One region of the Nocardia sp. CA-136227 genome, then DNA from elsewhere that is predicted to be linked to it. Evidence: riboswitches for the same ligand, from Rfam matches in the RefSeq annotation. Region 1 holds a riboswitch; each other region holds the start of a gene.

Region 1 (3,181 bases):
CCCTGGGGGTCGGGGTGGGCGAAGCCGTCCGCGACGACGTCGAGCCAGGTGTCGAATTCGTCGGAGCCGCTGGGCGTCACCTCGACGCCGGACGCGACGTCCGCGGTCAGCGCGGCGCCGAGTTCGCGGCCGAGCACGTTCTCGAACGACACCAGCCGGTACCCGCGTCCGGTGAGCAGTTCCCCGACGCCGGGGTCGCCGAGTTGGGAGACCTCGGCCTGCACGGGCGTCTTGCGGGCCGCGAACAGCCGCTCGATCTCGTCGAGTTCGGCCTCGTCGGGTATCCCCGCGAAGCCGAGCCCGGCGATCTTGTTCAGCGGCGACCCGTCCTCGGCGAAGGACGCGACCCCGCCCGCGAGGGGGATCACGAAGCCGGTGTCCGGTCCGAGCCGGGCCGCGCCGGCCGCGCTGCCCTTGGCGATCAGTTCGGTTTCGACGCCCTCGATGCGGGCGGCGAGGTCGGTTCCACAGAACAGCGTTCCCTGATCGCTCGGCATGGTCCGAGCTTAGGTGGCGGCCCTGCCGCGGGGCCTCCGATTTTCCGCGGCCCGTAGGGTTCGGGATGTGGCTGGTGACCTGGTGGTCGGATTCGACCTGGATATGACGCTGATCGATTCGCGGCCGGGGATCGCCGCGGTGTGGGACGCGGTGGCCGCCAGGACCGGGGTGGCGATCGATTCGGAGCTGGTGGTGTCGCGGCTGGGTCCGCCGCTGGCGCACGAGGCGGCGCAGTGGTTCCCGGAGCACGAGGTGCCGGGTGTGGTGGCCATGTACCGGGAGATGTACCCGGAGTTGGCGGTGCACGCGTCGGATCATCTGCCCGGTGTGGTGGACGCGCTGGCCGCGGTGCACGAGGCCGGGGGCCGGGTGCTGGTGATCACCGCGAAGAACGGGCCGCACGCGCAGCTGCATCTGGATCATCTGGGGCTGGCGGTCGACGAACTGGTCGGCGGGGCCTGGGCGGAGGAGAAGGGGGAGGTGCTGCTCGAGCGCGGCGCCTCGATCTATGTGGGTGATCATCTCGGTGACGTGCGCGCGGCCAAGGTGGCGGACGCGACCTCGGTGGCGGTGACGACCGGACCGTACGCGGCCGAGGAGTTGTCGGCGGCCGGCGCGGACGTGGTGCTGCGGGACCTGACCGAGTTCCCGGCCTGGCTGACCGCGCATCTGACATAGGGGTGAGCGGCGGCATCGGCGGGGGGCGATGCGGCCGCGGGGGCAATTCGCGGGGGTGACAGGGGATTTCCCGGCGGCGGGGCCGGGCGGCGTTTGGCATCAGGGTGATTCGAACGGTGTCGACCGCCGGTTGTCACGGCTACCTTTCTGGACACGGTCACGAGTATCAGCGTTTTTCGAGCCCCGGCTCGCTGATCGGCAACCCTCGCGTGGGCGGTGGGGTGCCCCGGGTGACGACCAGGCGTTGCCCGACCGGGTGGCGCAAGCGCCAGGACCGCGCATTCCTCTGTCGCGGTCGTGTCCCCCTGCCCGGCCGTGTGCCGGTGCGCGAATGTAGAGGTAGCAATGAGCAGGATCTTGTCCCGGTCGCGTGGTTTCCGGGTGGCGGTGGGTGTCGGGGCGGCGGCGTTGGTCGCGAGTCTGGCGGCGGCCTGCGGTAGCGAATCGTCCGGAAGCAGTTCGGACACCGTGTATTTCGGGGTGTCGGGGCCGAAGACGGGCAATTCCGCCGAGTACGGGCGGCTCTGGCAGCAGGGGTTCGACCTGGCGCTCGACGAGATCAATGCCGCGGGCGGGATCAATGGCAAGAAGGTGGCGCTGAAGTGGGAGGATTCGCAGTCGGATCCGAAGCAGACGGTGCCGATCGCGACCAAGTTCGTGGGTGATCAGTCGATCATCGCGGAGCTGGGCGACTTCTCGTCGCCCGCGTCGATCGCGGCGTCGCCGGTGTACAACCGGGGCAAGCTGGTGCAGTACGGGTTCACCAACTCCGCGGTGGATTTCACCAAGGCGGGGGACTATTCGTGGAGTCCGTCCATCACGTTGGACGTGTACCAGGAGCGCAATGCCGAGTGGGTGCGCTCCAAGGCGAAGAAGGTCTCGGTCGTCTACCTCGAAACCGACTGGGGTAAGCAGGCTTTCAAGTACTTCGAGCAGTTCGCCAAGGAGAAGGGCATCGAGATCGCCTATTCCTCGGCGATCCTGCCGGATTCGCAGGACTTCCGGCCGGTCTTGATCAAGGGCCGGGACGCCAACCCGGAGGCCTTCGTGCACCTGGGGTACGGACCGGACGGTGCGCTGGTGGTCAAGCAGCTGCGGGATGTCGGATTCACCGGGCAGTTCTTCGGCGGGCAGAACACGCCGCAGTTCATCGAGCTGGCGGGCGCCGCGGCCGAGGGCGACATCGTGAACGGTGTGTTCACGCCGTCGGATCCGAGCCCGAAGGTGCAGAACTTCGTCACCAAGTTCCGGGCCAAGTTCAATACCGACCCGGGCGATTTCAATGTGTACGCCTATGACGCGCTGAACGCGGTGGTGAAGGCCGCCAAGGCGGGCGGCGCGACCCGGGAGGGCGTGCTGAAGGGGCTGCGCGAGGTCAAGGACTTCGACGGAATCGGCTTGGGCACCTTCGCCTTCGATCAGCAGACGCGCCGTCCCAGCGGGGTGAAGCCGATCGAGCTGATTCTGCAGAACGGCAAGTTCGTACCGGTCGGAAGCAAGAAGTAGATGTTCGACACGCTCATCGCGGGTCTGGTCCACGGCAATGCGTACGCGCTGATCGCCGTGGGCATCACCCTGATCTTCGGGGTCAGCAATGTCATCAATTTCGCGCACGGCGCGATCTTCGCGTTCGGTTCGGTGCTGGGCTGGTGGCTGATCGCCCAGCACGGGGTGCCGTGGTGGGCCGCGCTGGTCGTGGTGGTGGCGGTGACGGCGCTGGTCGGTGTGGCCATCGACGTGCTGGCGGTGCGGCCGCTGCGCCGGGCCCCGGCCATCGCGGCGCTGCTGGCGACGGTGGCGGTGGGGCTCATCATCGAGAACGTGGTGGCCCTGGTGTTCGGGCCGGACACCCGGCCGTTCCCGCAGGTGTTGTCCACCAACAACTTCCAGGTGGGCGGGGTACGGTTCGGCACCTCGGACGTGGCCATGTTCGCCATCACCCTGCTGGTGATGGGCGGGCTGTGGGCGTTCCTGCGGTTCAGCCGGCACGGGCTGGCGATCCGCG
Region 2 (3,181 bases), 920 kb from region 1:
CAGCCGGGCCCGGATCCGCGGCCGCTTCAACAGCGTGACCGCGCGGGCGGCGGCCACCGCGAGCAGGATCATCTCGATCGCCGCGATGCTGGATTCGATGGCGCCGAGGGTGAGCGTGTTCAGGAAGGTCACCTCGGTCAGGAACTGCGGCAGCACCGCGAGGTAGAACAACCCCACCTTCGGGTTGAAAACACAGGACAGCAATCCGGCAGCGAACGCCGAGCGCATCGACGCCGGCGTGCCCTGCGCGACCGTCACCTCCGGCTCGGCCTCCGCGTTCCGTGCGCGCCGATGCTCGACCAGCGCCCGAATCCCCAGGTACAGCAGGTAGATTCCGCCGATCACCTTCAGCGTGCGATACGCGGTCGCCGACTGTTCCAGCAGCGCCGCCACTCCGGCCGCCACCACCGTCGCCCAGACGATCCCGCCGAACGCCGAGCCCACCGCCGCCGCGATCCCGGGTCGCGGTCCGGCCATCGAGAATCGCAGCACCAGAAAGGTATCGGGACCCGGTGTGAGCGCCAGCAGCACGCACAACCCCGCGAAACTCAACAGCAGCGGAAGACTCATGCCCTCCATGGCAACCCATCGCGGCGACGCGACGCAAGGGTGATATCGCTGACCCTGCCCCCGACGAGCAGGGCCAACGGTGCGTCCCCGAGCACGGCGAAGGCCGCCGCCCCCGCCTGGTGGACGGAGCGCGACGGCCTCTGGTGACGGTGTTCTAGTTCCGCGCGCCGAACTCCGCACCGAGTTCACGGAACAGATCGGTGTTCATCGTGAACGCCAGTCGCGCCTCGTCGAGCACGCGATCGACTTCGGGACCTTCGAGGGGAAGCTGGTCCAGGGCCTCGCGGTACTCGCGCTTGAACGCGGCCGGATTGGTGATCTCGTCGAAGACGTAGAAGCGCACGCCGTCGCCCTTCTTGGGCAGGTCCCACAGCTTCTCGGCGGTGCCGCGGATGACCTGGCCGCCGGAGAGATCACCCAGGTAGCGGGTGTAGTGGTGGACGACGTACCCGGCCGGCCACTCCTGCGCGCACTCTTCGATGCGGGCGGCGTAGGCGGCGGTGGCCGGCAGCGGCTGCAGCTCGTCGCGCCAGTTCGCGCCGCCCAGGTGGGCCAGGTCGGTCTCGAGCGCGGCCAGGCGCGCCAGTTCCGGCTTCACGAACGGGCCCGCGACGGAGTCGGATGCCAGTGTGGCGGAATGCTTTTCGAGGGCCTCGTAGACGAACCAGAGCTGGCCGGTGTAGCGGAGGAAGGCCTCGACGCCGAGCTGGCCGGTGAGCAGGTCACGCATGAACGTGGAGTGCTCGGCCTCGTTGTGCTGCTGCTCGGTCGCGGTGCGAATGAGCGTCGAGAACGGGGCGGCGGCGGTGTCCGTGTCCAACATGGTCGGGCTCCTCGTGGTCAACTCCGGGGGCACCACTTTGGCTACCCTAACTTCCTCATCGACACTACGCCCCAGCAACGATCGCGCGATTCGAACTTTGCGGCCCACCCACTCCAACTTTCGGATGATTTTTCCGATTCGCCGGTGCCGTTGGTCACAGGTTCTCAGCGGGCCTGGAGGTCGTGTGCGGTCCGCGGCGGCGAACGGTCCCCGGCCTCGAACGCTGCGTCTCCGCCGTGAAGATCTGACCCGGCAGGCCGGGCCGGGCAGGGTTGACAAGCCCGCGACGCGTCTGCCAATCTCGCACTCAGGTCATGAGTACCAGCGCTAAGCCCCGGCTAGCTGGTCGGCAACCCTCCACCGCGGCGGGGTGCTCCGGGTGACGACCGGGCCGTCGCCCGACCGGGCGCGGCAAGCGCGGACTCACGATCGATTCCTGTTTTCCGATCGCGTGTCCCCTGAATCCGATGGGATTTGTGATGACCGCTTTCGCCGACCAGACCTGTGCTCCCCTCGCCACCGTGTCCGGCTGTGACCTCCGGGTTCCGCTGGTCCAGGGCGGGACCACGGGCTACGCCAACTTCGACTACGCCGCCAGCGCGCCCGCGTTGCGGCAGGTCACCGACCGGGTCGCCGACCTGCTGCCGTTCTACGCCAGCGTGCACCGCGGCGCCGGATACGCCTCCCGCGTCTCCACCGACTGCTACGAATCGGCCCGCGGCTCCGTCGCCCGCTTCCTCGACGCCGCCGACGACCAGGTGGTGGTCTTCACCCGCAACACCACCGACTCGCTGAACCTGCTGGCCGCGTGCGTGCCCGGCGACACCGTGGTGCTGGATGTCGAACACCACGCCAACTTCCTGCCCTGGACCCGGCACGGCCGCCGCGTGGTGCCGGTCGCCGACACCATCGAGGAGACCATCCAGCGACTGGTCGCCGAACTGTGCTCGAAACCCGCTGCGCTGCTGGCGGTTACCGGCGCTTCCAATGTGACCGGCGAACTGCTGCCGCTGGAACGGCTGGCCTGGATCGCGCACCAGTGCGGCACCCGCATCCTGGTCGACGCCGCCCAGCTGGCCCCGCACCGACGGATCGACCTGCGCACCACCGGCATCGACTACCTGGCCTTCTCCGGGCACAAGGCGTACGCGCCGTTCGGCGCCGGCGTCCTGGTCGGCCGCCGGGACTGGCTCGACGCCGCCGAGCCGTACCTGGCGGGCGGCGGCGCGGTGCGCTCGGTCACCGCCGACAGCGTGGAGTGGGCGCCCGCGCCGCAGCGCCACGAGGCCGGTTCCCCGAACGTGCTCGGGGTGGCCGCCCTGGCCGCCGCCTGCGACGCGCTCGCAGACCTGGACGAGACCACCGTCGTCGAGCACGAGCAGTACCTCACCCACCGGCTGCGCTACGGGCTGAAAACCGTTCCGGGCGTGAACTTCCTGCGCGTGTGGCGCGACAGCACCGACGCCGTCGGCATCGTCGCGTTCACGGTCGACGGCTTCGAGCCCGGCCAGGTGGCCGCGTACCTCTCCGCCGAACACGGGATCGGTGTGCGCGACGGACGGTTCTGCGCGCACCCGCTGCTGTCGCGGCTCGGGGTGGACGCGGCGCTGCGCGCCAGCATCGGACTCGGCACCACCGCCGCCGACGTGGACCGCCTCATCGACGCCGTCGCCACCCTGGTCGAGCACGGTCCGAGCTGGGATTACGCCCGCACCGACGGCCACTGGAACCCAGTCCCGGAAACCCGGCCCTTCGGCGGTTCCGCGGACGGCGGAGCACCCTGCGGAT
Region 3 (3,181 bases), 100 kb from region 1:
GGAGGCCCTCGTAGACGTTCGGCGGGATCTCGGTCGGCAGCAGCTCGTCGCCGGTCTTGGCGAGCACGCGCGCCACGTCGAGGGCGACGTTGCCGACGCCGAGGACGGCGACCTTCTCCGCCTCCAGCGGCCAGGTGCGGGCGACGTCGGGGTGGCCGTCGTACCAGGACACGAAGTCCGCGGCGCCGTAGGAGCCGTCCAGGTCGATGCCCGGGACGCCCAGCGCGCGGTCGGCGTTGGCGCCGGTGGAGAAGATGACCGCGTCGTAGAACTGCTGCAGGTCCTCGAGGGTGATGTCGACGCCGTAGTCGATATTGCCCAGCAGGCGGACCTGCGGCTTGTCGAGCACCTTGTGCAGCGCGGTGATGATGCCCTTGATGCGCGGGTGGTCCGGCGCCACGCCGTAGCGGATCAGGCCGAAGGGCGCGGGCATGCGCTCGTAGAGATCGATGCTCACGTCCGCGTCGGACTTCATCAACGCGTCGGCGGCGTAGATGCCGGCCGGTCCTGCGCCCACGATCGCAATGCGTAGCGGGCGGGTCGCTGCACTCTGTTCGGTCATTCTTCCGCGCACCCTTTGGGTCGAAACTAACTTGCCGTCAAAACTCAGCCGTCGCTCTTAGCTTAGGCTAAGTTGACGCTCTGGCCTCGGCGGCCTCCGTTGGCCCCCGACGCTGCAGCGTTGCTGCGTAGTCTTGCTATTCCCGCGCTGGGGCGGGAAATTCTGCTGATTCTATCGATGGCACGCGGCGGCCCGCACAAGGGGACCAGGCATGATCTACCCATGAGCGACGCCGAGGAGACCCCGATCCGGATCGACCAGAACGAGACCCGCAGCATGTGGCCGTTCCTGGTGGCGGCGGGAATCATCGCGGTGGTGATCCTGGGAATCGTGATCGCGTCGGTCGTGTCGCCGGTTGAGAAGAATGTCACAGATTCCGATCGGCTCTCGCTGGCGGCGACCAAGTTCGTGATGGCCCGCAACGACTCCGGGAAGTACGACCCGGTGCTGTCCTGCAAGGGATTCGACGAGAACGCCTCGCCGCTGAAGGCGGCCACCGCGACCGGCGGCTCGATCGCCTTCGACAAGCTGACCGACGCGTCCGTCACGGGCGACCAGGCCACCGCGCAGGTCACGTTCACCGTCGCCGGGGCGCCGACGACGTCGACGTGGCACTTCGCCAAGGAGAATTCCCGCTGGTTGGTCTGTAATTCGTGACAACGGCCGAATACCTCACTGGGGTTTGACAGTGGGGACGGTTCTTCGGCAATCTCAATCCCAGGTCATGAGTACCAGCGCCAAGCCCCGGCTGGCTGGTCGGCAACCCTCCTCCGCGGTGGGGTGCTCCGGGTGACGACCTGGCCTCGCATCGGACAGCGGTGCGGCAAGTGCGGATTCTCAGGAGGTACAAGTGAGCTACGCAGGTGACATCACGCCCAAGCAGGCGTGGGAGTTGTTGCGCGACAACCCCGATGCGGTCCTGGTGGACGTGCGTACCGAGGCCGAGTGGCGGTTCGTCGGCGTGCCCGACACCGGCGGCATCGGCCGTCCGACCGCGCTGATCGAGTGGGTCGACGTCACCGGTACCCCCAATGCCCGGTTCACCGACCTGCTGAAGCAGTCGCTGGCCCACCGGACCCCGGACTCGGACGCGCCCGTCATCTTCATCTGTCGCTCCGGCCAGCGTTCGATCGGCGCGGCCACCGCCGCCACCACACTCGGCATCACCCCCTCGTTCAATGTGGTCGACGGCTTCGAGGGTGCGCTCGACGGCCAAGGCCACCGCGGCAGCACCGGCTGGCGCGCCGACGGACTTCCGTGGAGGCAGTCATGATCACCGGCGGCTCTTTCGAGAAACCGCTCCCCGAGGGCGTCGGCCCCGCCACCCAGGCGGTCCGCGGCGGCACCCGGCGTTCCGGCTTCGACGAGACCTCCGAGGCGCTGTTCCTCAATTCGGGTTTCGTCTACGAGAGCGCCGAGGCGGCCGAGGCCTCCTTCACCGGCGATATCGAGCACTTCGTGTACTCGCGCTACGGCAACCCGACGGTCGCGATGTTCGAGGAGCGGCTGCGCCTGATCGACGGCGCGGAAGCCTGTTTCGCGACCGCGTCGGGCATGTCGGCGGTGTTCACCGCGCTGGGCGCGCTGCTGTCCGCCGGTGACCGGCTGGTCGCGGCGCGCAGCCTGTTCGGCTCCTGCTTCGTGGTGGCCAACGAGATCCTGCCGCGCTGGGGCGTGGAGACGGTGTTCGTCGACGGCGAGGACCTGAACCAGTGGGAGCAGGCGCTGTCCGTCCCCACCCAGGCCGTCTTCTTCGAGACCCCCTCGAACCCGATGCAGACCCTCACCGATGTGCGCGCGGTCTCGGATCTGGCGCACGCGGCGGGCGCGAAGGTGGTGCTGGACAACGTCTTCGCCACCCCGCTGCTGCAGCGCGGCTTCGATCTCGGCGCGGACATCACCGTCTACTCGGGCACCAAGCACATCGACGGCCAGGGCCGGGTGCTCGGCGGCGCGATCCTGGGTCCGCGGGAGTACATCGACGGCCCGGTGAAGAACCTGATGCGCCACACCGGTCCGGCGCTGAGCCCGTTCAATGCCTGGACCCTGCTCAAGGGTCTGGAGACGATGCCGCTGCGCCTGCGCCAGTCGGTGGACTCGGCGTTGAAGATCGCCCAGTTCCTGGAGTCGCATCCGGCGGTGGCGTGGGTGAAGTACCCGTTCCTGTCCTCGCATCCGCAGTTCGAGCTGGCCAAGCGCCAGATGTCGGGCGGCGGCACGGTGATCACCTTCGAGCTGAAGGCCGGCGACAACGAGGCCAAGAAGCGCGCGTTCGAGGTGCTGAACCGGCTGCGGATCATCGACATCTCCAACAACCTCGGTGACGCGAAGACGCTGATCACCCACCCGGCCACCACCACCCACCGGGCGATGGGGCCGGAAGGCCGTGCGGCCGTGGGCATTACCGATGGCGTGCTGCGCGTCTCCATCGGTCTGGAGGACGTGGAGGATCTGCTCAACGATCTGGATCACGCGTTGAGCTGAGCCGACGAGTAGTCGACAGGGCCGGAACCCATGGGGTTCCGGCCCTTCGTCGTTCATGAACCCGAATGATCTTGACAGCATGCTGTCAAAAATGACAGCATGCTGTCATGATGAAAACAGTGCACATGGCCGTCT

Evidence for each region. A riboswitch is a leader RNA that binds a small molecule or an ion and turns the genes downstream of it on or off. The one in region 1 is predicted to bind S-adenosylmethionine.
Region 2: linked by a shared signal. The riboswitch ahead of ACQP06_RS02105 (aminotransferase class V-fold PLP-dependent enzyme) and the one ahead of ACQP06_RS33365 (ABC transporter substrate-binding protein) in region 1 are both predicted to bind S-adenosylmethionine.
Region 3: linked by a shared signal. The riboswitch ahead of ACQP06_RS33835 (rhodanese-like domain-containing protein) and the one ahead of ACQP06_RS33365 (ABC transporter substrate-binding protein) in region 1 are both predicted to bind S-adenosylmethionine.

What each region holds. Positions count from the first base shown of each region.
Region 1 is NZ_CP192081.1:7,203,034-7,206,214, reverse strand. It holds gene ACQP06_RS33375 (GNAT family N-acetyltransferase) at 1-476, opposite strand, end outside; gene ACQP06_RS33370 (HAD family hydrolase) at 565-1,176, shown strand; SAM riboswitch class IV at 1,332-1,450, shown strand; gene ACQP06_RS33365 (ABC transporter substrate-binding protein) at 1,522-2,682, shown strand; gene ACQP06_RS33360 (ABC transporter permease) at 2,683-3,181, shown strand, end outside.
Region 2 is NZ_CP192081.1:456,753-459,933, reverse strand. It holds gene ACQP06_RS02115 (LysE family translocator) at 1-570, opposite strand, end outside; gene ACQP06_RS02110 (heme oxygenase (biliverdin-producing)) at 725-1,393, opposite strand; SAM riboswitch class IV at 1,704-1,817, shown strand; gene ACQP06_RS02105 (aminotransferase class V-fold PLP-dependent enzyme) at 1,873-3,181, shown strand, end outside.
Region 3 is NZ_CP192081.1:7,303,602-7,306,782, reverse strand. It holds gene ACQP06_RS33845 (FAD-dependent oxidoreductase) at 1-562, opposite strand, end outside; gene ACQP06_RS33840 (Rv0361 family membrane protein) at 785-1,219, shown strand; SAM riboswitch class IV at 1,283-1,398, shown strand; gene ACQP06_RS33835 (rhodanese-like domain-containing protein) at 1,413-1,835, shown strand; gene ACQP06_RS33830 (O-succinylhomoserine sulfhydrylase) at 1,832-3,046, shown strand; gene ACQP06_RS33825 (type 1 glutamine amidotransferase family protein) at 3,154-3,181, shown strand, end outside.